DNA from 4 places in the Streptomyces sp. NPDC056296 genome. Region 3 is predicted to be linked to each of the others. Evidence: riboswitches for the same ligand, from Rfam matches in the RefSeq annotation. Region 3 holds a riboswitch; each other region holds the start of a gene.
The links. A riboswitch is a leader RNA that binds a small molecule or an ion and turns the genes downstream of it on or off. The one in region 3 is predicted to bind cyclic di-AMP.

Region 1 (6,945 bases), on a different contig from region 3:
GCCCGTCGGGCAAGTATCGGGCTGAATGGAGGCATGACCTCCCATGAACCGGTCCGCCGTCGCCGGACGCGGTGTCCGTCGTGGCACCGCAGCTGCGTGCGGTGTGGCGCCGGGCCGCCGCAGGTGTCCTGCCTGACAGTGATGGGCAGCGCAAAGTAATGGGACTGGTACGCTTAGTGCTCTGTTGGGGGCGACAATCAAGCTCACAGCAGCCCGAGTGAGTCCTGTACTTGCTCCGGCGGCCGGAAGGGTCGTCGTCGGACGGGCATGACCCGTCAAACTCCCCGGAGCGATCCAGGCGGAGAGTCTCCTGAGCTACCCGGGAGAGCGCTTCAAGGTACGACCGTCTCGGAAACCTATGAGACATCGCTGACTGGGGCGCGGCGGCCAGATGGTGCTGTTTCGCGTCCCTGTCAGCGCTCAGCTGAAGCGCACCTGTAGGCGCCCCGGCGACAGCCCGCGCCTCGACTCGCTAACCCTGCACCGGATCGCCGACGGGGTCGAGTCACTGTTCGTCCACACCCTGACGCAGAGTGCCTCGGCAGCGCTATGCCTGGACTCGCCACCACGCCGGCCCACCCCACCCTTGGAGGGACGCCATGAACCTGCAGGAGAAGCTCCCGCGCGCCCTGTGGGTGCGGCTCTTCATCTACCTCATCGTGGGACACGTCCTCGCGGCCTTCATCTACCTGCTCTTCGAGGTGGGCGCCAACAGCCGGTGAGCGGGTGGGCCGGTCGGTGAGCCGGTGGGCTCAGTCCAGCATCCGCTCGCGCAGCCGCTCCCGGGTCTCCGGAGTGATCCGCAGGCCCTTCTCCAGGTAGGCGTCGACCCCGCCCCAGGTCTCCTCGACGGTCTCGAAGGCCGCCGCCAGGTACTCGGCGCGCGCGTCGAAGAGGGGGCTGAGCAGCTCCATGACCTCGGGGGAGTAGGCCGAGGCGGCGGAGCTGCTGCGGCGCACCTTGTAGCGACGGTGCGCGGCGTTGGACTTCAGGTAGTCGTCGATGACGGCCTCGCGCTCGACGCCCAGGGCGAGCAGGGTGACCGCGATCGACAGGCCCGCGCGGTCCTTGCCGGCCGCGCAGTGCATCAGCGCGGGGACGCTGTCCTCGGCGAGCGCGTGCAGTACCCGGGAGTGCTCCGCCGTGCGCTCCTTGATGATCATGCGGTAGGAGCCGATCATCCGGTCGGCGCCCTTGTCGCCCGCCAGGATCTCGCGCAGCTGGTCGAGGTCGCCGTCGCGGACCATCTTCCAGAACTCGGCACCGTCGGCCGGATCGCTCAGCGGCAGGTTCACATTGCGCACGCCCGGCAGCGCGACGTCCGGACCCTCGAGCTTCTGGTCGGCCGCGTTGCGGAAGTCGAAGATGGTGTGCAGGCCCAGCGAGGCCAGGAACGCGGCGTCCTCCCCGGTGGCGTGCGCCAGGTGGCCGCTGCGGAACAGCACCCCTTGTCGCACCCGCCGCCCGTCCACGGTCGGCAGCCCGCCCACGTCACGGAAGTTACGCACACCGGCCAGCTCGGGTTCGGTCGACGGGACCTGCTGCGTCACGGGGGCTCCTCCCACTCCGCCCCGTCGACGCTGCTCGCCGACGGGCACCACTCGAAGATACGGCACGGTCCGGGGGCCTCGGCGGCACCATCGCCCGACTGCGTCATATCTGAACCTTCTGTCCGAATTGGCACCTTCATTCCAACTAGCGCTGGAATAAAAGGGACTGGGGAGACGGCGCGTGAGCAGCGTCATATCCGTGACCGTGCGTTGCCCGTCATGTTCACGTAATGCGACCGGTTTTCAAGGCTGTTTACCGGAAAGGGCACTGCGCGAATCGACGGAGGGTGACCGGTAATTCCCGTAAAGGATCAATCGGAACACCTGCCAATGGAACCCCTCGCTTGTCCCCGCGCGTCTTGGTCCCTTACGTTCACCACCGATCCGGACGGACGCCTAATCCTGCCGCCGACCGGAGCCCGCACTCATCCACCACCCGTACACGGCAGGAGCGGGGGACCCACAGGTACAACTGCCTGTTCCGGTTCCCGGAACGGCTTGGGGTAAAGCCGCGTCTCGGCGCGGCCGGGCATCTCCAGCTCGCACCCGACAGCTCACCTCGTAGGCGCCGGAGAGGAATTCGCCATGCCCGCGAAGGGTAAGCACCGCCGTACCAGGGCCATGCGCCTGACCCGCACCATCGCCGTCGCCGGAACCGGTGGCGCCGCGCTCGCGCTCCCGCTGCTCGGCGCCGCCGGCGCCCAGGCCGCACCCGCGCAGTCCGTGTCCGAGCAGGCCGTTCAGTCCATACCGACGACGGCGAAGAAGGCCGCCGGCGGCAGCGCCGAGAAGAACTCCGACTCGCGGACGTACACTGTCAAGAGCGGTGACTACCTCTCGAAGATCGCCGACGAGCAGGACGTCGACGGCGGCTGGAAGAAGCTGTACTCGGACAACCGCGACATCGTCGGCTCGGACCCGTCGCTGATCCACCCCGGCCTGAAGCTCTCGGTCGGCGAGCAGGCCGCCAAGTCGTCGGCCCCCTCGTCCTCCGCCGAGTCGGAGAAGCCGGCCGAGAAGCCCGCCGCGCCGAAGAAGTCGTCCTCCGAGAAGTCCGAGTCGGCGAAGTCCGAGTCGGCCGAGAAGTCGTCGGACGCCGCGAAGACCTCCTCCTCGGACTCGTCGAACACGAGCGCCCAGTCCGCCGGTACCGCCAGCGGCTTCGCCTCGCCCGTTCCCGGCGGCAGCGTCGGCACCCCGTACCACCAGTCGGGCAGCATGTGGTCCAGCGGCTACCACACCGGCACGGACTTCGTCGTCCCGACCGGCACCTCGCTCAAGGCCGTCGGCGCGGGCACCGTCGTCTCCGCCGGCTGGGGCGGCGCGTACGGCAACCAGGTCGTCATCCAGCTCTCCGACGGCCACTACGCCCAGTACGCCCACCTGTCCTCGCTCTCCGTCTCCGCCGGTCAGTCCGTGACGGCGGGTCAGCAGGTCGGTCTCTCGGGTGCCACCGGCAACGTGACCGGTCCGCACCTGCACTTCGAGATCCGCACCTCGCCGGACTACGGCTCGGACGTGGACCCGATCGCGTACCTGCGCTCGCACGGCGTCTCTCTCTGACGACGGCTCCGGCGCAGCCTCCGCGCCTCCGAAGGCCGGACCCCGATCCCCGGGTCCGGCCTTCGGTGTATTCCGGAATTGACGAACACTTTAGGCGTGGTTTTTCTCACCGACCGTCAACCCTTTCCTACGGTCGCGTAGGTCACATTCCAAGGTGAATCATGGGCCGACGTGGCAGACGATTCGAAGAGTGACAGCAGAGAAGTGATCGGGTCGTACGTGGCGGTGGGGGACAGCTTCACCGAGGGCGTCGGCGACCCCGGCCCCGAGGGGGCGTTCGTCGGCTGGGCGGACCGGTTGGCCGTACTGCTCGCGGACCGGCGCCCCGAGGGCGACTTCGGGTACGCGAACCTCGCCGTGCGCGGCAGGCTGCTCGACCGGATCGTGGCGGAACAGGTCCCGCGAGCCGTCGAACTCGCCCCGGACCTGGTCTCGTTCGCGGCGGGCGGCAACGACATCATCCGGCCCGGCACCGATCCGGACGAGGTGGCCGAGCGGTTCGAGCGCGCGGTGGCCGCGCTGACCGCGGCGGCCGGCACCGTCCTGGTGACGACCGGCTTCGACACCCGTGGGGTGCCCGTCCTCAAACATCTGCGCGGCAAGATCGCGACCTACAACGGGCACGTCCGTGCCGTCGCCGACCGCTACGGCTGCCCCGTGCTCGACCTGTGGTCGCTCCGGAGCGTCCAGGACCGCAGGGCGTGGGACGCCGACCGGCTGCACCTGTCGCCGGAGGGCCACACGCGCGTGGCGCTGCGCGCGGGCCAGGCCCTCGGCCTGCGCGTCCCCGCCGACCCGGACCAGCCCTGGCCGGCCCTGCCGCCCCGCGGCACCCTGCACGTCAGGCGCGACGACGTGCACTGGGCACGCGAGTACCTGGTGCCGTGGATCGGACGCCGACTGCGAGGCGAGTCGTCGGGCGACCACGTGACCGCGAAGGGGGCGCTGTCGCCGGACGACATCAAGGTGCGGATCGCGGCGGTGGCCTGACGGCGGCGTGGGGTGTGCGGCGTGCGGCTTACGGCGCGGTGTGGGGCGTGCGGCGGACGGTCGCGGGGTCGCTCTGCCGGATTGCGCGGGTGGCCGTGGGCCGGGTGGGCGGACGCCGGCGGGCGGGTGGCTGGCGTCCGGTTCGCCGCCGGGTGGCGAGGGGTGGGGGCGGGTCTGGCCGCTGGTGGAACGGTGGCCGGGGGGCCGTCCGGCGTGCCGCGCATGCGGGGGCGCGGGCCTGGCCGTTGGTGGAACGGTGGCCGGGTGGCCGGCCCGTCGTGGCGCGGCTGTGGGGGCGCGGGCCTGGCCGTTGGTGGAACGGTGGCCGGGGGGCCGTCCGGCGTGCCGCGCATGCGGGGGCGCGGGCCGGCCGCCGGTGGAACGGTGGCCGGCCCGTCGTGGCGCGGCTGTGGGGGCGGGCCCGGCCGCCGGTGGAACGGTGATCGAGGGGCTGGCCCGTCGCGCCCCGGACGCCGGGGCGGGGGTGTCCGTCCGCGGTGAGGAGCCGCCGGCCCCGCGCGAGGCCGCGCCTAGCGCCGTGGTGTCGTCAACGCCTCGCGAGTCAGGCCGAGTTCTCGGGCGAGGGCCTCGTCCGTCCACTCCTGGGCGCGGGCCCGGGACACCGCACCCGGGTAGGACGTCAGCTGCACGGCCAGCCCGTCGAGCAGGGCGGTCAGACGCAGGGCCGCGCCGTCGGGCTCCGGGCAGGTGAACTCCCCGGCGGCCACGCCTTCGGCGATGACCTCGGCGATCGCCGCCTTCCACTGACGGTCCAGTTCCCGCGTGACCTCCCGCAGCGCGGGCTCGCGCAGCGCCACCGCCCAGCCCTCGATCCACAGCCGCCAGCCCTTGGCCTGCCCGGTCGGGGCGTACCAGCGCACCGCCGCCCGCAACCGGCGCAGTGCCGACGTACGGCGGCCGAGCAGTTTGCGCAGACGGGCGAGATCGTCCTCGGCGGCGTACGTGAACGCCGCGGCGACCAGCTTCTCCTTCGTGGAGAAGTGGTAGAGCACCAGCGCGTTGCTGACACCGAGCGCGGCGGCCACGTCGGCGATCCGCAACGCCGCCACGCCCCGCGCCGATATCTGCTCGATGGCCGCGCGCAGCAGCTCCTCGCGCCGCTCCGCGACACCCAACCGGACTCTCACCACGCCCGTCACCCTATACACGCGCCCGGACATGCGGCGACGGCCGCTTCAGGCCCGGTCGCTCAGTCCGTCGTCGCGGTGACCGGGCTGGTGGGCCCCGTGCCGGGCAGGTCGCAGGAGTCCTTGAAGCCCTGGCTGGTGAGGTCGAGCGCCGCGTTCATGCGGGAGCGCAGGTTCTCGACGGCGACCATGGCCGTCAGCTCCACGAACCCGGGCTCGCCCAGCCGGGCCCGCAGCCGCTCGGCGAGGTCGTCGCCGACGGTGGGCGGCGTCGCCGTCACCGCCTCGGCGTACTCCATGACGTCCCGCTCCAGCGGCGTGTACACATCGCTCTCCCGCCACGCCGGAACGTCGTGGAGCTTGCGCCGGTCCATGCCGCGCTCGGCGTTCTCCCAGTAGCCGAAGTCCATGCACCAGGAGCAGCCGATCGAGGCCGCCGAGGCCATCACCGCGAGCGCCTTCAGGTCGGAGTCCAGCCTGTTCCACTTGGCCACGGACTGCTCGAAACGCAGGTCGCCCCAGAGCACGCGCGGGTTGTGGGCGAGCGCCTTGCCGGGGTCGAGGACCTTGCCGTAGGCGCGCCGGGAGTACCACTCCATGACGCGGAGGAGGAGCGTCCGGGGCGGGGTGAGGGATACGCGGGCCATGAGGGCCACCTTCCTGTCCGTCGGTCGTGCCGGTGTGTGTTTCCGGGCGCTCCGTCGGGGGCGCCCTCACCGGTACGACGGGCGGAGGGAACTCGGATGTGACATCCGGCGTTCGAGTGACGTCGGACGAGACGATAATGAGAGCCTGACCTACTCCACCTGGAGGTACCGTGGCCGGTTTCCGTTACCCGAGCCCCGGGCTCAGCGTGCCGCGGCCCGCGGCCTTCGGCGCGGACCCGAGCGGTGAGCGCATGGCGCGCATCCGCAGATCGCCGCACTTCCGTGACGGCGTCTTCCAGAACCCCGGAGGCACCGCCCGAACCCGGCCCTCCGGATCGGCCGCGGAATTCGCCAAGATCTACTTCGACCGGCAGGCCCGGCTCCGTCGCTCGCCGCTGGGCACCGTGCCCGTGCACGCCACCACGCTCGCCGACCTCGCCGAGCCGCCCGCCACCGGACTGCGGCTGACCTGGATGGGACACTCCAGCGTGCTCGCCCAGATCGACGGACAGCGGGTGCTCTTCGACCCCGTGTGGGGCGAGCGCTGCTCCCCGTTCCCCTTCGCCGGTCCCAAGCGGCTGCATCCGGTCCCGGTGCCCCTGGCGGCCCTCGGCCCGGTCGACGTCGTCGTGATCTCGCACGACCACTACGACCACCTGGACATGCCCACGATCAAGGCGCTGGCCGGCACGGACACCCTGTTCGCGGTGCCGCTCGGCGTCGGCGCCCACCTCGAACGCTGGGGCGTCTCCACGGGCCGGCTGCGCGAGCTGGACTGGCACGAGTCGACGCGCGTCGGCGGCCTCACCCTGACCGCCACTCCGGCCCGGCACTTCTGCGGACGGGGACTGCGCAACACCCAGCACACTCTCTGGGCGTCCTGGGTCGTCGCCGGGGAGGAGCACCGCGTCTACCACAGCGGCGACACCGGCTACTTCGACGGCTTCCGGGACATCGGCGCCGCACACGGCCCGTTCGACGCCACGATGATCCAGCTCGGGGCGTACGCCGAATTCTGGCCGGACATCCACATGACTCCCGAGGAGG
Region 2 (6,945 bases), on a different contig from region 3:
GGAGACGTCGGCCCGGTTGCCGGAGGAGACGAAGGTCGACACGCCCGTGACGCCGGTGACTCCGCCGCCGCGCCGGTGCAGCCGGGACAGCAGGGCGATGCCGATGGCGCCGGACTGGGCGAACAGCCCGATCCGGCCGGGGCGCGGCATCTCGGGGGCGAGGGAGGCGTTGAGCCGCACCTGGGCGGAGGTGTTGACGATCCCGAAGGCGTTGGGGCCGATGATCCGCATGCCGTACGTGCGCGCGTGCCGCACGAGGGCGCGCTGCCGTTCGCGTCCGTCGGGGCCGCTATCGGCATAGCCGGCGGAGATCACCACGAGGCCCTGCACGCCGTGCTCGCCGCACTCGGTGACGACCTCGGGGACGTGCTCGGCGGGCACGGTGACGACGGCGAGGTCGACGGGCCCGTCGATCTCGCGCACCGAGCGGCAGGCGGGCACCCCGTCGAGCTCCTTCTGCGTCTCGGGGAGCGCCTTGTTCACGGCGTACAGCCGGCCGGTGTAGCCCGCGTCCCGGATGTTGCCGAGGATGCTGCGGCCGACGCCTCCCGGTGTGCGGCCGGTGCCGATGACCGCCACCGAGCCGGGTTGCAACAGCCGCTGAACCGAACGCGCCTCCGCGCGGTGCTCGCGCGCGTACTGCACGGCGAGCGAGCGGTCGGTGGGTTCGAGGTCGAACTCCAGGCGGACCACGCCGTCCTCGAAGCTCCGCTTCTGGGTGTACCCGGCGTCCATGAACACCTTGATCATCTTGGTGTTGGCGGGCAGCACCTCGGCGGCGAAGCGGCGGATGCCGCGCTCGCGGGCGACGGCGGCGATGTGTTCCAGCAGCGCGGAGGCGACGCCGCGCCCCTGGTGGGCGTCCTGGACGAGGAAGGCGACCTCGGCCTCGTCGGCCGGTGCGGAGGCGGGTGTTCCACCGGCGCCGATCCGGTCGTAGCGTACGGTGGCGATGAACTCGCCGCCGATCGTGGCCGCGAGTCCCACCCGGTCCACAAAGTCGTGGTGCGTGAAGCGGTGGACGTCCTTGGCGGACAGGCGAGGGTACGGCGCGAAGAAGCGGTAGTACTTCGACTCGTCGGAGACCTGCTCGTAGAAGCTGACCAGGCGCTCGGCGTCATCAACGGTGATGGGGCGGACGCGCGCGGTGCCGCCGTCGCGCAGCACCACGTCGGCCTCCCAGTGGGCGGGGTACTCGTGCCGGTCCGACGAGGTCTGCATGGGCCCCAGAGTACGGCTCGCGTACGACAACGGCGCGAGGCAGTCTGTGGAGGACGGAAGGTCGGGCCGAGGCCGCGGTCCGACGACCACACGGGGCGGCGGCAGCCGTCCTCGCACGCTTCACGATGTGGGAAACTGGTCTAGACAAGACTGGTCTAGACAACCTGAACCCCTGAACACCTGAAGGGCAGCATCACATGGCTGAGCGCCGCGTCAACGTCGGCTGGGCCGAGGGTCTCCACGCCCGCCCCGCCTCCATTTTCGTCCGAGCCGCCACGGCCACAGGCGTCCCGGTGACGATCGCCAAGGCCGACGGGTCCCCCGTCAACGCGGCCTCCATGCTGGCCGTCCTCGGCCTCGGCGCCCAGGGTGGCGAGGAGATCGTCCTCGCCGCCGACGCCGAGGGCGCGGACGCCGCCCTGGACCGGCTGGCGAAGCTGGTCTCCGAGGGGCTCGAGGAACTCCCCGAGACCGTCTGAGCAACGGCAGCACCGAAAGGCCCGCCCGGACCACCGGGCGGGCCTCTCGCTTTCTCTTTCCGCTTCCCCCGTCTTCATGGGCAGCAGGAAATAGCCCCCTCCCCCGAATTACTCTCTCTTTGTATACGGCGCCCGTGTTAATGCCGCAGGCTCGGCATGTTTACGGGACGTTGCGATTTCCTCACACGCTCCGTCCGCTCGCCCCCGCCTCCGCCTCCACCTCCGCCGCCGGAGACGAATCGCAGCCTGTGCGCCGGCGCCGACCGCTCGGTGTGCAGCGTCATGAGCGCCCGCGCTCGCTCGCCGTCGCCCCGGGCCACCGCGTCGACGATCGCGCCGTGCTCCGCCCAGCACTCCACGGGTCCGGCCGACGCCTCCACGACGTACATCCAGGCGATCTTGTGGCGCAGTTGGGTCAGCAAGGCCGTCAGCGACGGGCTGCCGGCGGCCTGGGCCAGGGTCTCGTGGAACCACCCGTCCAGTGAGCGCAGATCCTCGCTGTTGCCCTGCCTGGCACGCTCCTGCCCCAGCCTGACCAGACCACGCAGCACCTTGAGGTGGGCCTCGGTGCGGCGCCGGGCGGCCCGGGAGGCACCGAGAGGTTCGAGGAGCGTGCGCGTCTCCAGCAGGTCGGCGGCCTCCTGCTCGGTGGGTTCCGCGACGCACGCGCCCGCGTGCCGCCGCGTCACCACGAAGCCTTCGGCCTCCAGCGTGCGCAGGGCCTCGCGGACGGGGACGCGGGAGACGCCGTAGCGGCGGGCCAGGAGTTCCTCGGTGAGCCGACCGCCGCGTCCGTGGACGCCGGTGACGATGTCGTCCCGGATCGCCGTGCACACCGAGTGCGCCGGAATACGCATGCCCGACCTCCGCCTTAATCCCCGTGAAACGTCGACGATTGACGCGTGCTCAGTGACTCTAAGCCAATCAAGCGCACATTCCGACGGCAGAGCGGATTTCATGGTTATTTTTTGGACCACCGACGCGTGCACCGAAGGAAAGAAAGCCAAAAGCCCCGGCTCGGGAGGCCGGGGCTTTCGAATGTCGTACCGTCCGTCGTCAGACGTTCACGCCGTGGGAGCGGAGGTAGGCGACGGGGTCCAGGTCCGAGCCGTACTCGGGGCTCGTACGGGCCTCGAAGTGCAGGTGCGGTCCGGTGACGTTGCCGGTGGCACCGGAGAGGCCGATCTGCTGCCCGGGTTCGACCGCCTGGCCGACCGAGACGCCGATGGACGACAGGTGGCCGTACTGGGTGTACGTGCCGTCGTGCATCTTGATCACGACCTGGTTGCCGTACGCCCCGCCCCAGCCGGCCTCGACGACGGTGCCGACGCCGACCGAGTGCACGGAGGTGCCGCTGGAGGCGTGGAAGTCGATGCCGGTGTGGCTGCCGGAGGACCACAGCGAGCTGCCGGCCTGGTAGGCGGTGGAGACGTAGGAGGCGGTGATCGGCGACACGAAGGTGTTGAGGCGCTTGCGCTCCGCCTCGCGTGCGGCGCGCTCCTTGGCCTCGCGCGCCTCCTCGGCCGCCTCGGCCGCCCGCTCGCGCGCGGCCTCCTGGGCCGCCTCACGGGCGGCGGCGTGCAGGGCGGCCTGCTCCTGCGCGGTGGCCTGGGCGTCGATCTCGTCGGCTATGGAGTCGCCGATGGTGATGACCGGGGTGAGTCCGCTCTGCTCCGCCCGGGGCTCGGCGGCGAGCGCCGGAGCCGCGAGGGTGCCGACGACGCCGGTGGTGGCGAGGGCCGCGACACCCGCCGCGCGGGCGGTGGTGCGGTGCACCCGGCTGGGACGGCGGTGCTTCCCGGTGGCGCGCGTGAACGCCATGTAGAGGCTGGTCCTTTCCTTCCCTCTCGCCTACCGGGTTAGCTGACGGGTTCGGAGCAGGAAGGTCTCCTACGGACCCCCTCGCTGCGCGCGCGGGCGTCCGATTCACCCCAGGGACTGCGTTGGGTCCCCGGCTCCCCTGGCTCGCGCCGTACGGGGACTCGGCGATGACTGTCCGGTGCCGCGGGCGCGGCGCACTGCGTGACGAACAGACCGGATGACGCTAAACGCGGCTGTGTTCAATCCTCAAACGCAACAAGCCTTTTGTAGCGCACGCCACAGGGCAGACGGGCAGCCTCTCCCGCAATCCGGACAAAAGACGGCCCCGGTGACACTCGGGTCACCGGGGCCGCCACACGCGTGTGCCGCTACTCGGCCGCCACCACGGTGACTTCACCGATGCCGAGGGCCTCGACGGGCTCCTTGATCTGCGCCGCGTCGCCGACGAGGACCGTCACCAGACGGTCGACCGGGAAGGCGTTCACGACCGCCGCCGTGGCCTCCACGGTGCCCGTGGCGGCGAGTTGGCGGTAGAGCGTGGCCTGGTAGTCGTCGGGCAGGTGCTGCTCGACCTGGTCGGCCAGCGTGCTCGCCACGGCCGCCGCCGTCTCGTACTTCAGCGGCGCCACGCCCACCAGGTTCTGCACGGCCACGTCGCGCTCGGCGTCGGTGAGACCCTCCGCGGCGAGCTTGCGCAGCACCGTCCACAGGTCCTCCAGGGCGGGACCGGTGTTGGGGGTGTCCACGGAGCCGCTGATGGCGAGCATCGCGGCGCCCGTGCCGTCGGGCGCGGAACGCATGACCTGCCCGAACGCCCGTACGCCGTAGGTGTAGCCCTTCTCCTCGCGCAGGACGCGGTCCAGGCGCGAGGTGAGGGTCCCGCCGAGGCAGTAGGTGCCGAGCACCTGCGCGGGCCACACGCGGTCGTGCCGGTCGGCGCCGGTGCGGCCGATCAGCAACTGCGTCTGGACGGCACCGGGTCGGTCCACGATGACGACCCGGCCGGTGTCGTCGGCGCTCACCGGGGGTACGGGACGCGCCTCGGCCGCGGAGCCGGTCCACGCGCCCAGCGTCTCGCCGAGCAGCGCGTCGAGGTCGACGTCGGTGAGGTCGCCGACGACCACGGCGGTGGCGGTGGCGGGTCGGACGTGCTTCTCGTAGAAGCCGCGTACGGCCGCCGAGTCGATGCTCGCGACCGTCTCCTCGGTGCCCTGGCGCGGGCGCGACATACGCGCCCCGGCCGGGAACAGCTCCTTGGAGAGTTCCTTGGCCGCGCGGCGTGACGGGTTGGCCAGCTCGTGCGGGATCTCGTCGAGCCGGTTGCGGACCAGCCGTTCGACCTCGCTGTCCGCGAACGCGGGCGCCCGGAGGGCGTCGGCGAGCAGGCCCAGGGCCTTGGCGAGGCGTGAGGCCGGCACCTCCAGGCTCAGCCGGACGCCGGGGTGGTCGGCGTGTGCGTCGAGGGTGGCACCGCAGCGCTCCAGTTCGGCGGCGAAATCCTCGGCGGAGTGCTTGTCGGTGCCCTCGGAGAAGGCGCGCGCCATGATCGTGGCGACACCGTCGAGGCCGGCCGGCTCGGCGTCCAGGGGCGCGTCGAGGAGCACCTCCACGGCGACGACCTGCTGGCCGGGGCGATGGCAGCGCAGCACGGTGAGGCCGTTGCCGAGGCTGCCGCGCTCGGGGGCCGGGAACGCCCACGGCTTGGGCTCGCCGGCCCGCGGCTGGGAGTGGAATTCCATGGTGGCGAGCTCGGTCACTTGGCCGCCTCCTCGTTCTCGTCGGTGGCGTCGTTCTCGTCGGCGGGGGCGGTCGGCTCGTAGACGAGCACCGCGCGGTTGTCGGGGCGCAGGCGGGCCTTGGCGACCTCCTGGACCTCCTCGGCCGTCACCTCGAGCACCCGCTGCACGGCGGTGAGGGCGAGCTGCGGGTCGCCGAACAGGACGGCGTACCGGCACAGTTCGTCGGCGCGGCCCGCGACCGTGCCCAGGCGGTCCAGCCACTCGCGCTCCAACTGGGCCTGGGCGCGCTCCATCTCCTCGGCCGTGGGGCCCTCCTCGGCGAACCGGGCGAGCTCCTCGTCGATGGCGGTCTCGATGACCGGCACCTCGACGTCACCGGACGTCTTCACGTCCAGCCACCCCAGGGAGGGCGCTCCGGCGAGCCGCAGCAGGCCGAAGCCGGCGGCGACGGCCGTGCGGTCGCGGCGTACCAGCCGGTTGTACAGGCGGGACGACTCACCGCCGCCCAGGACGGTGAGGGCCAGGTCGGCCGCGTCGCACGCGCGCGTGCCGTCCTCCGGCAGGCGGTAGGCCGCCATCAGGGCGCGGGCCGGCACCTCCTCCTCGACCACCTCGCGCAGCTGCCCGCCCATGACATCGGGCAGCGAGCCGTCCCGGGGGGCCTGCTTGCCGTCGTGCGAGGCGATGGAGCCGAAGTACTTCTCGATCCAGGCGAGCGTCTGCTCGGGGTCGATGTCGCCGACGACCGACAGCACCGCGTTGTTCGGCGCGTAGTAAGTGCGGAAGAACGCGCGCGCGTCCTCCAGCGTCGCCGCGTCCAGGTCGGCCATGGAGCCGATCGGCGTGTGGTGGTAGGGGTGGCCCTCCGGGTAGGAGAGGGCGGTCAGCTTCTCGAACGCCGTGCCGTAGGGCACGTTGTCGTAGCGCTGGCGGCGCTCGTTCTTGACGACGTCCCGCTGGTTCTCCATCGACTCGTCGTCCAGCGCGGACAGCAGGGAGCCCATGCGGTCGGCCTCCAGCCAGAGGGCGAGCTCCAGCTGGTGGGTGGGCATGGTCTCGAAGTAGTTGGTGCGCTCGAAGCTGGTGGTGCCGTTGAGCGAGCCGCCGGCGCCCTGCACCAGCTCGAAGTGGCCGTTGCCCTTGACCTGGGCGGAGCCCTGGAACATGAGGTGCTCGAAAAGGTGAGCCAGGCCGGTACGCCCCTTGACTTCGTGGCGCGAGCCGACGTCGTACCAGAGGCACACCGCCGCGACCGGGGTCAGGTGGTCCTCGGAGAGCACCACGCGCAGGCCGTTGGCCAGGCGGTGCTCGGTCGCTGTCAGGCCGCCGGAGCCTGCCTGGGCTGTGGCCGTGTGACCCATGGGCATGTACGTCCCTTCGATCGCGGAATCCTTGGTGGAAACACTTGATGGATCATTGGGCGGAACTGCGGAATTCCGCCGATCCTGCCACTGTATGCAAGCGTGCGGGACACCGGTGGAGTTCCCGGACCTCGTACGCCGAGAGCGAGAACGGGGTTGGCGGCCCGAGCCGCCCGACCGGGGCGAGGGCTCGGGACGAGGGCGTACCCTGCGGGCAGCGCCGGGCCGGGCAGCCCGTGACGGGTCCTGGTCGGTCGCTGTCAGTGCCGCAGTCCACAATGGACCGCGTCAGATCACCGTTCACGCTTCAGCAAGGAGCCGGCA
Region 3 (6,945 bases):
GACACCAGCCGCCCCGAGTTCTGGGAGGCCCTGTCCAAGGCCTCCGAGAAGCTCGACGTCGACCTCAACCCGCGCTACGGCGCCTGGGACGTACAGAAGAGCAGCCGCGTCGACACCAAGGTGCCGTGGGTGCGGGAGGTCACGGCGGCGCGGACCCAGCAGACGGCGTAACGGTCCTGCGGGGGGCGCTCCGCCGCCCCCTGTGGACAACTCACGGGGCTGTCGGCCGCGTGCGTTACGTTCTGATCGTGAACGCAACCACCGCCGACACCACCCCCGGCACCGCCCCCGACCCCGGCCGCGTCGTCCTGCTCACCACCAGCCACCGCGTCGCCCCCGGCCTGCTGTCCTGGCCCGCCTGGCAGGCCCTGCGCACCGCCGACCGCGTGCTGTGCGCCGACGGCGCGCACCCGCAGCTGCCGTATCTGCGCGAGGCGGGCATACGGGTCGACGAGACGGCCCCGACCGCCGAGGAACTGGTCGCCGCCTGCACCGGCGGCCACACCGTGGTCGTCGTGGCGACCGGCGAGGGCGACCCCGCCCTCACCGACGGCCTTGCCCGCCTCGCCGGATCCGGCCGCGTCCACATGCCGGACCTGGAGCTGCTCCCCGCCTCCTACGACCTCCCGGGCGCCCGCCTCCTCGACCTCGTCCAGGTCATGGACCGCATCCGCGCCGAATGCCCCTGGTCCTCGCAGCGCACCCACAAGGGCCTGGCCAAGTACGCCATCGAGGAGGCGTACGAACTCGTCGAGGCGATCGAGGACGGCGACCGCGACGAACTCCGCGAGGAACTGGGCGACGTACTCCTCCAAGTCGTCTTCCACGCCCGCATCGCGGAGGAGGACCCCGACGCGCCGTTCTCCGTCGACGACGTGGCCGGCACGATCGTCGCCAAGCTGATCCACCGCCACCCGCACGTCTTCGGCGAGGAGACGGCGTCCACCCCCGAGGAGGTCAGGGAGCACTGGCTGCGCACCAAGGCGGCCGAGAAGCAGCGCACCTCGGTCACCGAAGGCGTCCCCCTCGGCCAGCCAGGCCTCGCCCTCGCCGCCAAGCTCGCCTCCCGGGTGCGCACGGCGGGCCTCCCGGTCCCGCTGCCCGCAGGCGAGGGCATCGGCTACGAACTGCTGGCCCTGGCGGCCCGCGCCGAGGCCGACGGCACGGACCCGGAGGCGGCACTGAGAGCGGCGGCACGGGCGTACCGGGACGCGATCAGGGAGGTCGAGGCAGCCGAGGGCTGAGCCGGTCAGACAGCAGTGAACCGCACCGGGAGGTCACGCAGCCCTCGCATGATGAGCCCGCCCCGCCAGCGCAGGTCATCAGGATCGGTCGCCAGCTCAAGATCGGGAAGGCGCCGTAGCAGGGTCTCCAGAGCCGTACGGCCTTCGAGGCGGGCGAGAGGCGCGCCGAGACAGTAGTGGATGCCGTGTCCGTATCCGAGGTGCTGGTTGTCACGACGGTTCAGGTCGAGGGTGTCCGGTTCGCCGAAGCGCGCCGGATCGCGGTTCGCGGCAGCGAGGACTACGAGTACGGGGTCCCCCGGGGCGATGCGCTGCTGCCCGATGACGAGTGGTGCGGTGGCGAAGCGCCAGGTGGCCAGTTCCACGGGCCCGTCGTAGCGGAGCAGTTCCTCGACGCCGCTGTCCAGCAACGCCGTCTCACCCCGCTTGATCGATTCCTGCAGTCGAGCCCGTTCCCGAGGGTGGTGCATTAGCGTGTACACGCCATTGCCGATGAGGTTGATGGTGGTCTCGAAACCTGCGAACAGAAGCACGAAGCACATCGCGGCGGCCTCGTTCTCGGTGAGATGTTCGCCGTGGTCGGAGGCCCGGATCAGGCCCGAGATCAGATCATCGCCGAGGTCGTCGCGCTTGCGGTGGATGAGCTCGGCGAGGTAGGCGCGAATCTTCTTGACGGAGCGCGCCACGCCGCCACGCTGTCCTCCGCCATGGCGGATCATCATGCCTGCCCAGTCGCGCAGGTCGTGCTGATCCTCGCGGGGAACGCCCAGCAGGTCGCAGATCGCGTAGATGGGGAGAGGGAAGGCGAAGTCGTGAATGAGATCTGCCTCGCCCCGTGAGGCGAAACCGTCGATGAGGTCGTCCGTCAGCTCCTGTACCCGGGGGGCGAATTCCGCGATGCGCCGCGGCGTGAACGCCTTGGAGACGAGACGGCGCAGGCGCGTGTGGTCCGGCGGGTCGATGTTGAGCAGGTGCGTCATGAGATTGGCGCTGCGCTCACCTGGAATGCCGGTCTTGCTCTTCCCTTTGGCGTCTTCGGCGTGATGCTCGGGATTCTTCGAGAGCCGACCGTCGGCGAGAGCCTCGCGCGCGTCGCTGTAGCGGGTCACCAGCCATGCCTCGACCCCGCTGGGCAGTTTCGTCCAGTGGACGGGGGAGTGTCGACGCAGCCAGGCGTAAGCCGGATACGGGTCGGTGGCGAACTCCCAGGTGAAGAGTTCGGGGGCGGAGCTCGGGACGTTCACGGTACGACCGTAACGGGATCGGACGGCTCCTGTGCCCGTGGCGGCAGAGAGAAGAACCGATACATCGTGACATAGGTGATGAGTAGGAGATTCTCCTGTTTGTCGGTGTCCTCTCACCGTGGGGCGTTAGATTCCTGCTAAACGCAAGGGGCCCCAGAGCTGGCCAGAGCTCCGGGGCCTTGCCAGCCGTGAAGGGGCTGACGTGTTCAAAGCTATCGCCATGGCCGCGCCCGCGGCCAACCAAGGGCAGACGCCGATGCGCGCCGTTCGAGCGGCACTGATGCTGCGAGTGTCGACACAGGAAGGCAATGACGTCTGGGGCGTTCAAACGTGACACGCGCTCACCTCTGTGATCTTCACGTGATCTGCGCGGCATGAACTTGTGACAAGCGATCATCTGCCTATACGTTCACGAACCAGCGTGGCGCCGAGCATCACCCGCCGCGCGGTCCCCGCTGTCTCGTGAAAGGTCGTCGCATGCTCTCCGGGAACGGTCGTCACCGCCGCCCCCGCCAGGCTCCCGCCCTGGTCGTCGCAGCCGGAGTGACCGGCTCCGCCATCGCGATCCCACTTCTCGGCGCCACCGGCGCCCACGCGGCGGACGGGGCGAACTGGGACCGCGTCGCCGAGTGCGAGACCGGCGGCGCCTGGAGCCAGAACAGCGGCAACGGGTACTACGGCGGCCTGCAGCTCTCCCAGGACGCCTGGGAGCGGTACGGCGGCACCGAGTACGCGCCGAGCGCCGACCAGGCCAGTCGCTCCCAGCAGATAAGAGTCGCCGAGAGGCTGCACGCGGACCAGGGCATCGCCGCCTGGCCGACCTGCGCCCTGCTCGCGGGCATGGGCAACGACTCGGCGTCCACGGACAGCGGAACCGGTTCGACGGGTGACGGTACGTCGACGGAGCCGGAAGCCCCCAAGGCGTCGGTCACCCCTGACCCGTCCGGCACGACCGAGTCGCCGGAACCCACCTCCGACGCGCCCTCCTCGTCCCCTTCGCCGTCTTCGTCCCCTACCTCTGACTCCACGTCGGACAGCGGGGACGATTCGACCAAGTCCGACACGTCCCCCGAATCCAAGCCCACGGAGAGTGCCGGCTCCCAGGGCGCCGATGCTTCGCCCACGGCCCCTCCGGCGATCGACGAAACGGACAAGGCGGGGCAGAGTGGCGAGGATTCGGCGCTCACCGACACCGAGGAGTCCGGCGCGGGCCGTCATCGCGGCGACAGCGCCGACGAGGGCGCGAAGGACGACCGTACGGCCGAGTCGTCGGGGCGGCACGCCTCGCGCGGCGAGGGTGAGTCGCGAGAGGTCGCGGACGGCTCGTACACCGTCCGTTCCGGCGACAGCCTCTGGGGCATCGCCGACTCCCTTGAGTTCGACGGCGGGTGGCGCTCGCTCTACGTCGGCAACAAGGAGGTCGTCGGCGCCGACCCGGACCACATCCTGCCCGGTCAGACGCTCACGGTCATGGGCGAATCGGGCGAAAAATAGGGGCAGTTCGCGTCATGGTTCGAGACTGTATGCCCGTTTTGGATCACGTGAGAGATAGGTCTCAGAAGCCGTGATCGTCTTTGAAAATCCGCGGAGCGCGTGTCTACGGTCATGACCGCTCGCCATCGCGGGCCCCGGCTGCCGCAACGCCGAATCCTGCCAGCGGCCGTCCGGGAACAGTCGTCGCGCAAGCGCCGAAGGCAGGAGCGGGGGACCCAAGGTAAGTGCCGCACCGGGCAGTTGAGCCGGAGCGGCTAGGGGTTAAGCCGAGTTCCGCGAGGAACCCGGCCGGGCAACTCAACCGGCCCGAACCCGACAGCTCACCTCGCAGGCGTCGGTGAGGGGATCAACCATGCTGTTTTCCGGCAAGGGCAAGCACCGCCGTCCGTCCAAGGCCACCCGCATCGTCGCCGTCGCCGGTGTCACCGGTGCCGCCGTCGCCGCCCCGCTGATGGCGGCCGGCAACGCCTCCGCCGCCACCGCGTCCGAGTGGGACGCCGTCGCCCAGTGCGAGTCCGGCGGCAACTGGTCCATCAACACAGGCAACGGTTACTACGGCGGTCTGCAGTTCTCCGCCTCCACCTGGGCCGGCTACGGCGGCACGCAGTACGCCGCCACCGCCGACCAGGCCAGCAAGGCGCAGCAGATCGAGATCGCCGAGAAGGTGCTCGCGGGTCAGGGCAAGGGTGCCTGGCCGGTCTGCGGCACCGGCCTGTCGAGCGCCGCGTACACCGGCGGCGGTTCCGGCGAGAGCCAGGACAGCGGCTCCTCGCAGAGCGAGAGCGGCGGCTCCACCGCCGACCGCTCCACCGAGCAGAAGGCCTCCCGCTCCGACGAGCGCCCGGCCGCCGAGCCGAAGGCCGAGAAGCCGGCCGAGAAGAAGACCGTCACCACCCCGACCGGCAAGAAGGTCGAGAAGGGCGACGGCGAGTACAAGGTCGTCAAGGGCGACACCCTCAGCTCGATCGCCGAGGAGCACGACGTCAAGGGCGGCTGGGCGAAGGTGTTCAAGCTGAACGACGACATCGTCGACGACGCCGACCTGATCTACCCGGGCCAGCAGCTGCACCTGAAGTAAGCGGCGGCCCCCGAGACTCCCGCCCCGGTGCGTGTTCCCCCGTACGCACCGGGGCGGGTTTTTCACGCCCGGACCCGCCCGTGATTACGAACGGGTTTTCGGAAACGTCTTTGTTCCGTTCGGAAACAATTTACTCTCGGTTCTGTCCAGCGGGTGGGCGATCGGCTGGCCGATCGCCCGGAGCCGGTTAGGCTCGGTCCCGCAGAGCCGCTGCGGTCCCGTGGGCCCGCGCGTCACACCGAAGCGTCACATTGAAGAAGGAGATGCTCGTGCCGTCCATCGACGTCGTCGTAGCCCGGGAAATCCTGGACTCCCGAGGCAACCCCACGGTCGAGGTCGAGGTCGGCCTCGACGACGGCAGCACGGGTCGTGCCGCCGTCCCGTCCGGCGCCTCCACCGGTGCCTTCGAGGCCATCGAACTCCGTGACGGCGATGCCAACCGTTACCTGGGCAAGGGCGTGGAGAAGGCCGTCCTCGCCGTCATCGAGCAGATCGGCCCGGAGCTGGTCGGCTACGACGCCACCGAGCAGCGCCTGATCGACCAGGCCATGTTCGACCTGGACGCCACCGACAACAAGGGCTCGCTGGGCGCCAACGCCATCCTCGGCGTCTCGCTCGCCGTCGCCCACGCCGCCTCCGAGGCCAGCGACCTGCCGCTCTTCCGCTACCTGGGCGGCCCGAACGCGCACCTGCTGCCGGTGCCGATGATGAACATCCTGAACGGCGGGTCGCACGCCGACTCGAACGTGGACATCCAGGAGTTCATGATCGCCCCGATCGGCGCGGAGTCCTTCTCCGAGGCCCTGCGCTGGGGCGCCGAGGTCTACCACACCCTGAAGAAGGTCCTGAAGAGCAAGGGCCTGGCCACCGGCCTCGGCGACGAGGGCGGCTTCGCCCCGAACCTCGGCTCCAACCGCGAGGCCCTCGACCTCATCCTCGAGGCGATCAAGGAAGCCGGCTACACCCCCGGCGAGCAGATCGCCCTCGCGCTCGACGTCGCCGCGTCCGAGTTCTACAAGGACGGCTCCTACGCCTTCGAGGGCAAGAACCGCTCCGCCGCCGAGATGACCGAGTACTACGCCGAGCTGGTCGAGGCGTACCCGCTGGTCTCCATCGAGGACCCGCTGTTCGAGGACGACTGGGACGGCTGGAACACCATCACCGCGGGGCTCGGCGACAAGGTCCAGCTCGTCGGCGACGACCTGTTCGTCACCAACCCGGAGCGCCTGGCCCGCGGCATCGAGGAGAACTCGGCCAACGCCCTGCTCGTCAAGGTCAACCAGATCGGTTCGCTGACCGAGACCCTGGACGCCGTCGAGCTGGCCCAGCGCAACGGCTTCAAGTGCATGATGTCCCACCGCTCCGGCGAGACCGAGGACGTCACCATCGCCGATCTGGCCGTCGCCACCAACTGCGGCCAGATCAAGACCGGCGCCCCGGCCCGCTCCGAGCGCGTCGCCAAGTACAACCAGCTGCTGCGCATCGAGGAGATCCTCGACGACGCCGCGGTGTACGCCGGCCGCAGCGCGTTCCCGCGCTTCAAGGGCTGACCCGTCCCGTAAGAGGCAGCGTCGTACGTACGTCCCCGTACTCGGTCCCGTACCGTGTGCGGGGACGTACGCACGTGTGGACTTAAGGCGGGGACAGACATGGCGGTGAAGGACCGGGACCGTTTCTCCACCGCGACCAGGATCCGGATCATCGGGGAACAGACCGCGGCCCGGGTCTACCGCTCGCAGACCAAGCGCCAGGCCCGTCGCTCCCGGCTGACCGGCCGGGCCGCGCTGCTCGCGATGGTGCTCTGCTCGCTCGTCGTGGCGCTCGCCTATCCGATACGGCAGTACGTCGCCCAGCGCGCCGAGATCGCCGATCTCCAGCGGGAGCG
Region 4 (6,945 bases), on a different contig from region 3:
GCATCCCGCCCTCGGGGTCGCACACCGACATGGGCTGCCAGGTGTCGCCGTGATAGCCGCCGCGCCAGGTCAGCAGGCGGCGCTTGGCGGGGCGGCCCAGCGAGCGCCAGTACTGCAGGCACATCTTCACCGCGACCTCGACCGACACCGACCCGGAGTCGGCGAGGAAGACGTGCTCCAGGCCCTCGGGCGTCATGTCGACAAGCAGCTTCGCCAGCCGCACGGCGGGCTCGTGGGTGAGCCCGCCGAACATCACATGGCTCATCCGCTCCAGCTGGTCGCGCGCGGCCTCGTTCAGCACCGGGTGGTTGTAGCCGTGGATCGCCGACCACCAGGACGACATGCCGTCGACGAGTTCGCCCGAGCCGTCGGCCGGACGCAGCCGCACTCCGCTCGCCGACTCCACGACGAGCGGGTCCTGCCGGCCCGGCATGGGTCCGTACGGATGCCAGACGTGCCGCCGGTCGAGCGCCAGCAGTTCGTCCACCGTCAACGCGGGCTCAGGCATTGGGCGCGAGGTCCGTGCCGGCACCACGACGGCGTACGGCGACCAGGTCCGTACGGGCTTCGCCGGCCACCGCCGGTTCGGCGGGCGCGCCGGTCCTGCGGCCGGCCTCGGCCGGGACGGACCCGCACACACCGCCGTCGGCGTGCGACCCGCAGCCCCCGCCCTCGGCGTGCGATCCGCAGGCACCGCCGTCCGCGTGCGACCCGCACGAGCCGCCTGCGTGCGACCCGCACGCGCCCCGCTCCGCCGCCCGGTGCTCCGGCAGGGTCACCTCGCCGGCGCCCTCCACCTCGAACCCGGCGTCCGCGATCATCTCCAGGTCGGCATGTCCCGCCTGCCCCTCGCTGGTGAGGTAGTCGCCGAGGAAGATGGAGTTGGCCAGGTTCAGGGCGAGCGGCTGCATCGTGCGCAGGTGGACCTCGCGCCCGCCCGCGATGCGCACCTCGACGTCCGGGCAGACGAACCGCGTCATCGCCAGGATGCGCAGGCACCGCTGCGGGGTGAGGTGCCACTCCTTGGCCAGCGGCGTGCCCTCCATCGGGATCAGGAAGTTGACCGGCACCGAGTCCGGGTCCAGCTCACGCAGCGAGAAGACCACGTCGACCAGGTCCTCGTCGCTCTCGCCCATGCCCGCGATGAGTCCCGAGCAGGCGGACAGCCCGGCCGCGTGCGCCTTGGTCACCGTGTCCACCCGGTCGGCGTACGTGTGCGTGGTGGTGATGTCCCCGTACGTCGCCTCGGACGTGTTGAGGTTGTGGTTGTAGGCGTCGGCGCCCGCATCGCGCAGCCGCTCCGCCTGGCCGTCGGAGAGCAGGCCCAGGCAGGCGCAGACCTCGACGGCCTCGTTCTGCTCTTTGATGGCCTTGATGGTGTCCGAGACCCGGTCCACGTCCCGGTCGGTCGGACCGCGTCCGCTGGCCACCAGGCACACCCGCTTGGCGCCCCCGGCCACGCCCGCGGCGGCGGCCTGCGAGGCCTGGTCGGGCTTGAGCCACGTGTACTTGAGGATCTCGGCCTTGGAGCCGAGCCGCTGCGAGCAGTAGGAGCAGTCCTCGGGACACAGGCCCGACTTGAGGTTGACGAGATAGTTGAGTTTCACCCGTCGGCCGAACCAGTGGCGGCGCACCTTGCCGGCCGCGGCCACCACATCGAGCAGGTCGTCGTCGGAAGTGGCGAGGACGGCAAGAGCCTCCTCGCGGGTCGGCGACTCGCGCCGAAGCCCCTTGTCCACCAGCGTGTTCAGCAGGTCCATGAGAGCCGATCCTGTCCTAAGGGGCCGCCCGGGGCCAAGGAGAGTTTGCACAACACTGACAGATCGCCGTGTGGGTATTGCCACACCTCGCGGGGGCTGCCGTGCCGCTAATGTCTGTCCACTGCCTACAAAACGACGGAGGACCGACCCATGGCGTTCGGCTGGATCGACGAGCAGGCCCAGGCGCGCCGCCGGGCCGGGCTCGTACGAATTCTGCGCCCCCGCCCGGCCGACTCGCCGCTGCTGGACCTGGCGAGCAACGACTACCTCGGCCTGGCCCGGCACCCGGAGGTCACCGAGGGGGCGGTCCGGGCCGCGCGGACCTGGGGCGGCGGTGCGACCGGCTCCCGGCTCGTGACCGGCACGACCGAACTCCACGCCGAGCTCGAACGCGAACTGGCCGCCTACTGCGGATTCGAGGCCGCGCTCGTCTTCTCCTCCGGCTACGCGGCCAACCTCGCCGCGGTCACCGCGCTGGCGCCGCACGGCTCCCTCGTCGTCTCCGACGCGGGCAACCACGCCTCGCTGATCGACGGCTGCCGACTCGCGCGCGGGACGACCCAGGTCGTGGCGCACGCCGACCCGGACGCCGTGCGCAAGGCACTGGCGACGCACGACGGGCCCGCCGTCACCGTCTCCGACACGGTCTTCTCGGTCGACGGCGACGCCGCGCCGCTGGCCGGGCTCGCCGAGGTGTGCCGGGAGCACGGTGCCGGGCTGGTCGTCGACGACGCCCACGGCCTCGGGGTCCTCGGCGACGGCGGCCGGGGCGCCCCGCACGCGGCGGGGCTCGCGGGCGCCGACGACGTCGTCGTGACGGTGACGCTGTCCAAGTCGCTCGGCAGTCAGGGCGGCGCCGTGCTCGGCCCCGCCCGGGTGATCGACCACCTGGTCAACGCGGCCCGGACGTTCATCTTCGACACCGGCCTCGCCCCCGCGGCGGCGGGCGCGGCGCTGGCGGCGCTCACCCTGCTGCGCCGAGAGCCCGAGCGGGCGGCGCGGGCACGCGAGGTGGCGGCGGAACTGCACGCACGCCTGACCGCCCTCGGGCTTTCGGCGGTACGTCCGGACGCCGCGGTCGTCTCGGTGCGGGCGCCGTCCCCGGAGGGGGCCGTACGGTGGGCGGCCGACTGCCGTGCGGCCGGCCTGTCCGTGGGCTGCTTCCGCCCTCCTTCCGTACCCGACGGCGTCTCACGGCTCAGGCTGACCGCTCGTGCGGACCTCTCCGGGGAACAGATCGAACGCGCTGTACGGGTGATCGGCGAAACGCGACCATGAGTCGGCGTGACACGGCCGTGCCTCGCCCGGCGCCCAACCGGTTCAGTCGCGGTGGACGGCGGCCGTGAACATCGCCCAGCTCCCGGGGGAGAAGAGCAGCGCGGGCCCGGCCGGGTCCTTGGAGTCCCGCACGGCGAGCAGTCCGGCCCAGGGGCCGGCCGACGGCCGGGCCGTCTCCACGCAGTTGTTCGCTCCCGTGCTGTAGCTGCTGCGCAGCCACCGCACGTCGTGCAGATCGGTGCCGGCAGGGATGTTCCGACAGAGTGCGGACGGTGAGCCTGACATGGTGCCTCCTTACGCGCCTGCCGCGGTCGCGGCGATGAAGTCCAACGAGTCCTCGGGCGAAAGGGCATGGATCAGAAGGGCGTTGAAGGCCTCGGTATAGGCCTCTAGGTCTTCTTTCCGTTCGAGATGCAGGCTACTCGTCAAGTGGTCGAGAACAACCACGTCCAGATCAGAAGTGCTCGAAAAAGAGAAGATTACGAAAGGGCCGGTGACACCGATGTGCGCCCCGGCGGCAAACGGCAGTACCTGGAGCCGGACATGGGGGAGACGCGCGGCCTCGACCAGTCGCTCCAGCTGACGGGACATGACATCGGGGCCGCCCACCTCCCGGCGCAGCACCGCCTCGTCCAGAACCGCGCTCAGCAGCAGCGGCGGCTGCGCCCGCAGTACGTCCTGCCGGGCCAGCCGGACCTCCACCAGCGTGTCCAGCCGCTCCTCCGGCAGCCCGTCCGCCGCGGCGCGCGTCACCGCGCGGGCGTACTCCGGTGTCTGCAGCAGCCCGGGGACCACCGTGGTCTCCAGCGTGCGCATCGCGCTCGCCTGGGACTCCAGGCTGATGAAATCGCGGTAGGCCGGGGGCAGTACCCCACGATAGGCGTGCCACCAGTGGTTCCGGCCGACCGCGTCGTCGGAGCCCGCCAGCATCTCCAGCAGCTCCCGCAACTGGTCGTCGTCCACGCCGTAGGCGTCCAGCAGTAACCGCACGTCGGCCGGTTTCGCCCCGCTCGTCCCGGTCTCGATCCGGCTGACCTTCGACTGGTGCCAGCCCACCAGCCGGGCCGCCTCGCCGCTGGTGATACCCGCCGACGTGCGCAGGGCGCGCAGTTCCGCGCCCAGCTTCCGACGGCGCACCACGGGACCGTGCTGCATCGGCCACCCCCTTACTCCTTATGGGCCGCCCAAATACGCTCTGCCGTCGCAGAGTTCACCGCTTTGAGCGACAGATATATGCATATCTTGGTGGATCGCCGCCCTTCACCGGCCCGGTGATGGCAGTCTGGCGGCGAAGCACCAGTCCGGGACCGTACTCGAACCATCCGCTCCGTGTCCGGCTGCGGTCCCGTGGGAAAGGGACGACGTCGCCATGGCAGACCATCTGGAAGCATCCGTCACTCTGCCGAGCGATCCCGCCTCGGTGGCCGCCGCGCGTACCTATGTGGTCGGGACTCTGGCGGAGTGGGGCCTGCCGCCGGACACCGACGTGTCCGAAACCGTCCGGCTCATCGTCTCCGAGCTGACGACCAACGCGGTCCAGCACACGTTCGGACAATCGCCCACCTTCACCGTGGACCTCGTGCTCGACCGTGACGAGCGGCTGCGCATCGGTGTCACCGACAGCCACCCGCGGTTCCCCAAGCGCCTGCCCGCCGCCGTCCAGCAGGACAACGGCCGCGGCATGGTGATCATCCGCTGGCTGACGGCGGAGTGCGGCGGCAAGCTGAGAGTGCGGCCCACGCGCGAGGGCGGCAAGACCGTCTCCATCGAACTGCCCTGGGCGCCGCCGGGCGGTCCGGTGCCCACCGAACCGGCCACGGTCGTCGGGCAGGCCGTGGGAAGCCAGGAGCCGCAGCGGTGAGGCGCCGACGGCACGAGGCGCGCCCCAGGCGCATACCGCGCACCCGAGGGGGTGACGGCGGGTCAGGGCGCCGTCACCCCCTCGGGCGGGCTACTTGACCCGGCCGTACCAGACGCTGCCGGTCCAGATCTTCTGCAGACGCACCACGTCCCCGGTCTTCGGGGCGTGCCAGATCTTGCCCTTCCCGGCGTAGATGCCGACGTGGTAGACGCTGCGGCCCGAGTGGAAGAACACCAGGTCCCCGGTCTTGCGGTTCTTGGCGGAGATGTGACGGGTCTTGTTGTACTGCTGGGCGGCGGTGCGCGGCAGCTTCTTGCCGGCCTTCTTGAACGAGTACAGCGTCAGCCCCGAACAGTCGAACCTGCTTGGTCCGACGGCGCCCCATTTGTATGGCGCGCCCTTCTTGGAGGCGGCGATCTTGAGGGCCTTCGTCGCATGGCTCGCCGCGGCCGCCTCGGAGGCGGCGCCGGGGACCACTACGGAACCGCCCACGGCGGCGAGGGTGAGGGCCGAGGCCGTACCGGCACGGGCCATCAGCGACGGGACACGATTGAGCGCGGACATGCGCAACCCTTCGTCAGCCGCCTGTGAAGGATGACCTGTCGGATTCGGGCTGGCGAAGTTGCCCGGCCGCACGAGTGCGGCTTCACCCCAAGGGCTGCTCGGCCCGGCGCGTCTCCCGCAGAGACGACCGTTCCGGCGACCCGTCGTGCTCGGGTCCTCCACTCCTGCCGATCCACTCCTGTCGACCGGTCGTCCGGGCGGCGGCAGGACTCGGCGTCCGCCCGGACCGCCCCGCCGCTGCGGCGGGGGCTTGTCGTCAGTCACGGATCTTGTCTCGCCCCATGGGGAATTCCCAACGGAACGTGCCCTTTGTGTTGTTACTCACCACTCACCCGTTCGGGTGGACGCCTCTGTGTTCGAGTCACCGGTGGGTGTGGTGACGACCCCGGGACCAGCGACGCAGTGGCTCATCGCGCTGTCCGGACACGCGGGTCGCGCAAGCTCGGCCGGTCGGAAATCGGAGGTGTTCCTACGCCGAAAGGCGGTAAGCCGTTTGGTCCGTTTCGACTCCTGGCGCCTCAACTGTAGGAACAGGGCGGTAGACCGACTCGCGCCGTCCGCCGTTCACCGTCCAGCACGCGCAGCGCCCGGGCCAGGGTCGTGGCGTGCAACTCCGTCTCGCTCCGCCGGTGCATCAGCGCCAGCGCGTCGCGCAGGGCGGCCGCCTTGCCGACCAGCGCCTGGGCGGCCCGCAGTCCGCGGTAGGTGTCGCCCTCCCGCGCGGGGTTGATGCGCCCGAGCAGGTCGACGACGTCCAGGTAGCGGTCGATCAGCTCGGCCTCGGCGCGGGCCAGGGCGGGCAGAGGCGGCAGTTCCGGTGGCAGCATCGCCGGATCACCTCGCGCCGGATGCCGGGGACATGGTCCTGCGGCTGGGTACGATCCGGTCCACCAGGCCGTACTTCAGAGCCTGTTGTGCGTCCAGGACGGTGTCCCGCTCGATGTCCGCGCTCACCTGCTCGGGACTGCGGCCCGTGTGCCGTACGAGAATTTCCTCCAGGCGGGCGCGGACGCGGATCAACTCGTCGGCCTTGATTGCCAGGTCGCTCGCCTGTCCCTCCACCGGGACGGTGAGCGCGGGCTGATGGATGACCACCCGTGCGCCCGGCAGGACGGCGCGCTTGCCGGGCGTGCCCGCCGCCAGCAGTACCGCGGCGGACGAGCCGGCCTGTCCGAGGCAGGTCGTCTCCACGTCGCAGGCGACGTAGCGCATGGTGTCGTAGATCGCCGTCATCGCGGTGAAGGAGCCGCCGGGCGAGTTGATGTAGAGCGCGATGTCCCGGTCCGGGGCCTGGTGTTCCAGGTACATGAACTGCGCCATCACGTCGTTCGCGGAGGTCTCGTCGACCGGTGTCCCGAGGAAGACGATCCGCTCCTCCAGCAGCTTCGAGTACGGGTCCGTCGTCCGGCTCCCGGTACTCGTGCGCTCGGTGAACTCGGGCAGGACGTGACGGGCGGACGGTCGGGTCATGGCGAACCCCTC

Region 1: another riboswitch for cyclic di-AMP. It lies ahead of ACFCZF_RS34470 (peptidoglycan DD-metalloendopeptidase family protein); the one in region 3 lies ahead of ACFCZF_RS37495 (transglycosylase family protein).
Region 2: another riboswitch for cyclic di-AMP. It lies ahead of ACFCZF_RS07835 (M23 family metallopeptidase); the one in region 3 lies ahead of ACFCZF_RS37495 (transglycosylase family protein).
Region 4: another riboswitch for cyclic di-AMP. It lies ahead of ACFCZF_RS06765 (C40 family peptidase); the one in region 3 lies ahead of ACFCZF_RS37495 (transglycosylase family protein).

Annotation. Positions count from the first base shown of each region.
Region 1 covers NZ_JBHJRX010000065.1:3,671-10,615, forward strand. Annotated here, with positions in the region: partial or broken gene ACFCZF_RS34455 (XRE family transcriptional regulator) at 446-568, shown strand; gene ACFCZF_RS34460 (DUF6126 family protein) at 600-722, shown strand; gene ACFCZF_RS34465 (tyrosine-protein phosphatase) at 753-1,550, opposite strand; cyclic di-AMP (ydaO/yuaA leader) riboswitch at 1,974-2,131, shown strand; gene ACFCZF_RS34470 (peptidoglycan DD-metalloendopeptidase family protein) at 2,136-3,113, shown strand; gene ACFCZF_RS34475 (SGNH/GDSL hydrolase family protein) at 3,318-4,103, shown strand; gene ACFCZF_RS34480 (TetR/AcrR family transcriptional regulator) at 4,634-5,254, opposite strand; gene ACFCZF_RS34485 (carboxymuconolactone decarboxylase family protein) at 5,314-5,898, opposite strand; gene ACFCZF_RS34490 (MBL fold metallo-hydrolase) at 6,069-6,945, shown strand, end outside.
Region 2 covers NZ_JBHJRX010000008.1:88,124-95,068, reverse strand. Annotated here, with positions in the region: gene ACFCZF_RS07850 (GNAT family N-acetyltransferase) at 1-1,221, opposite strand, end outside; gene ACFCZF_RS07845 (HPr family phosphocarrier protein) at 1,419-1,700, shown strand; gene ACFCZF_RS07840 (GntR family transcriptional regulator) at 1,838-2,557, opposite strand; gene ACFCZF_RS07835 (M23 family metallopeptidase) at 2,757-3,521, opposite strand; cyclic di-AMP (ydaO/yuaA leader) riboswitch at 3,534-3,698, opposite strand; gene ACFCZF_RS07830 (M16 family metallopeptidase) at 3,890-5,278, opposite strand; gene ACFCZF_RS07825 (M16 family metallopeptidase) at 5,275-6,627, opposite strand.
Region 3 covers NZ_JBHJRX010000083.1:15,867-22,811, forward strand. Annotated here, with positions in the region: gene ACFCZF_RS37475 (SurA N-terminal domain-containing protein) at 1-171, shown strand, start outside; gene ACFCZF_RS37480 (nucleoside triphosphate pyrophosphohydrolase) at 249-1,244, shown strand; gene ACFCZF_RS37485 (cytochrome P450) at 1,250-2,488, opposite strand; gene ACFCZF_RS37490 (transglycosylase family protein) at 2,966-3,982, shown strand; cyclic di-AMP (ydaO/yuaA leader) riboswitch at 4,165-4,331, shown strand; gene ACFCZF_RS37495 (transglycosylase family protein) at 4,335-5,060, shown strand; gene eno (phosphopyruvate hydratase) at 5,330-6,610, shown strand; gene ACFCZF_RS37505 (septum formation initiator family protein) at 6,710-6,945, shown strand, end outside.
Region 4 covers NZ_JBHJRX010000006.1:193,686-200,630, reverse strand. Annotated here, with positions in the region: gene ACFCZF_RS06795 (adenosylmethionine--8-amino-7-oxononanoate transaminase) at 1-508, opposite strand, end outside; gene bioB (biotin synthase BioB) at 501-1,760, opposite strand; gene ACFCZF_RS06785 (8-amino-7-oxononanoate synthase) at 1,911-3,038, shown strand; gene ACFCZF_RS06780 (DUF397 domain-containing protein) at 3,081-3,323, opposite strand; gene ACFCZF_RS06775 (helix-turn-helix domain-containing protein) at 3,333-4,193, opposite strand; gene ACFCZF_RS06770 (ATP-binding protein) at 4,408-4,899, shown strand; gene ACFCZF_RS06765 (C40 family peptidase) at 4,990-5,463, opposite strand; cyclic di-AMP (ydaO/yuaA leader) riboswitch at 5,467-5,611, opposite strand; gene ACFCZF_RS06760 (hypothetical protein) at 5,982-6,290, opposite strand; gene ACFCZF_RS06755 (ATP-dependent Clp protease proteolytic subunit) at 6,298-6,933, opposite strand.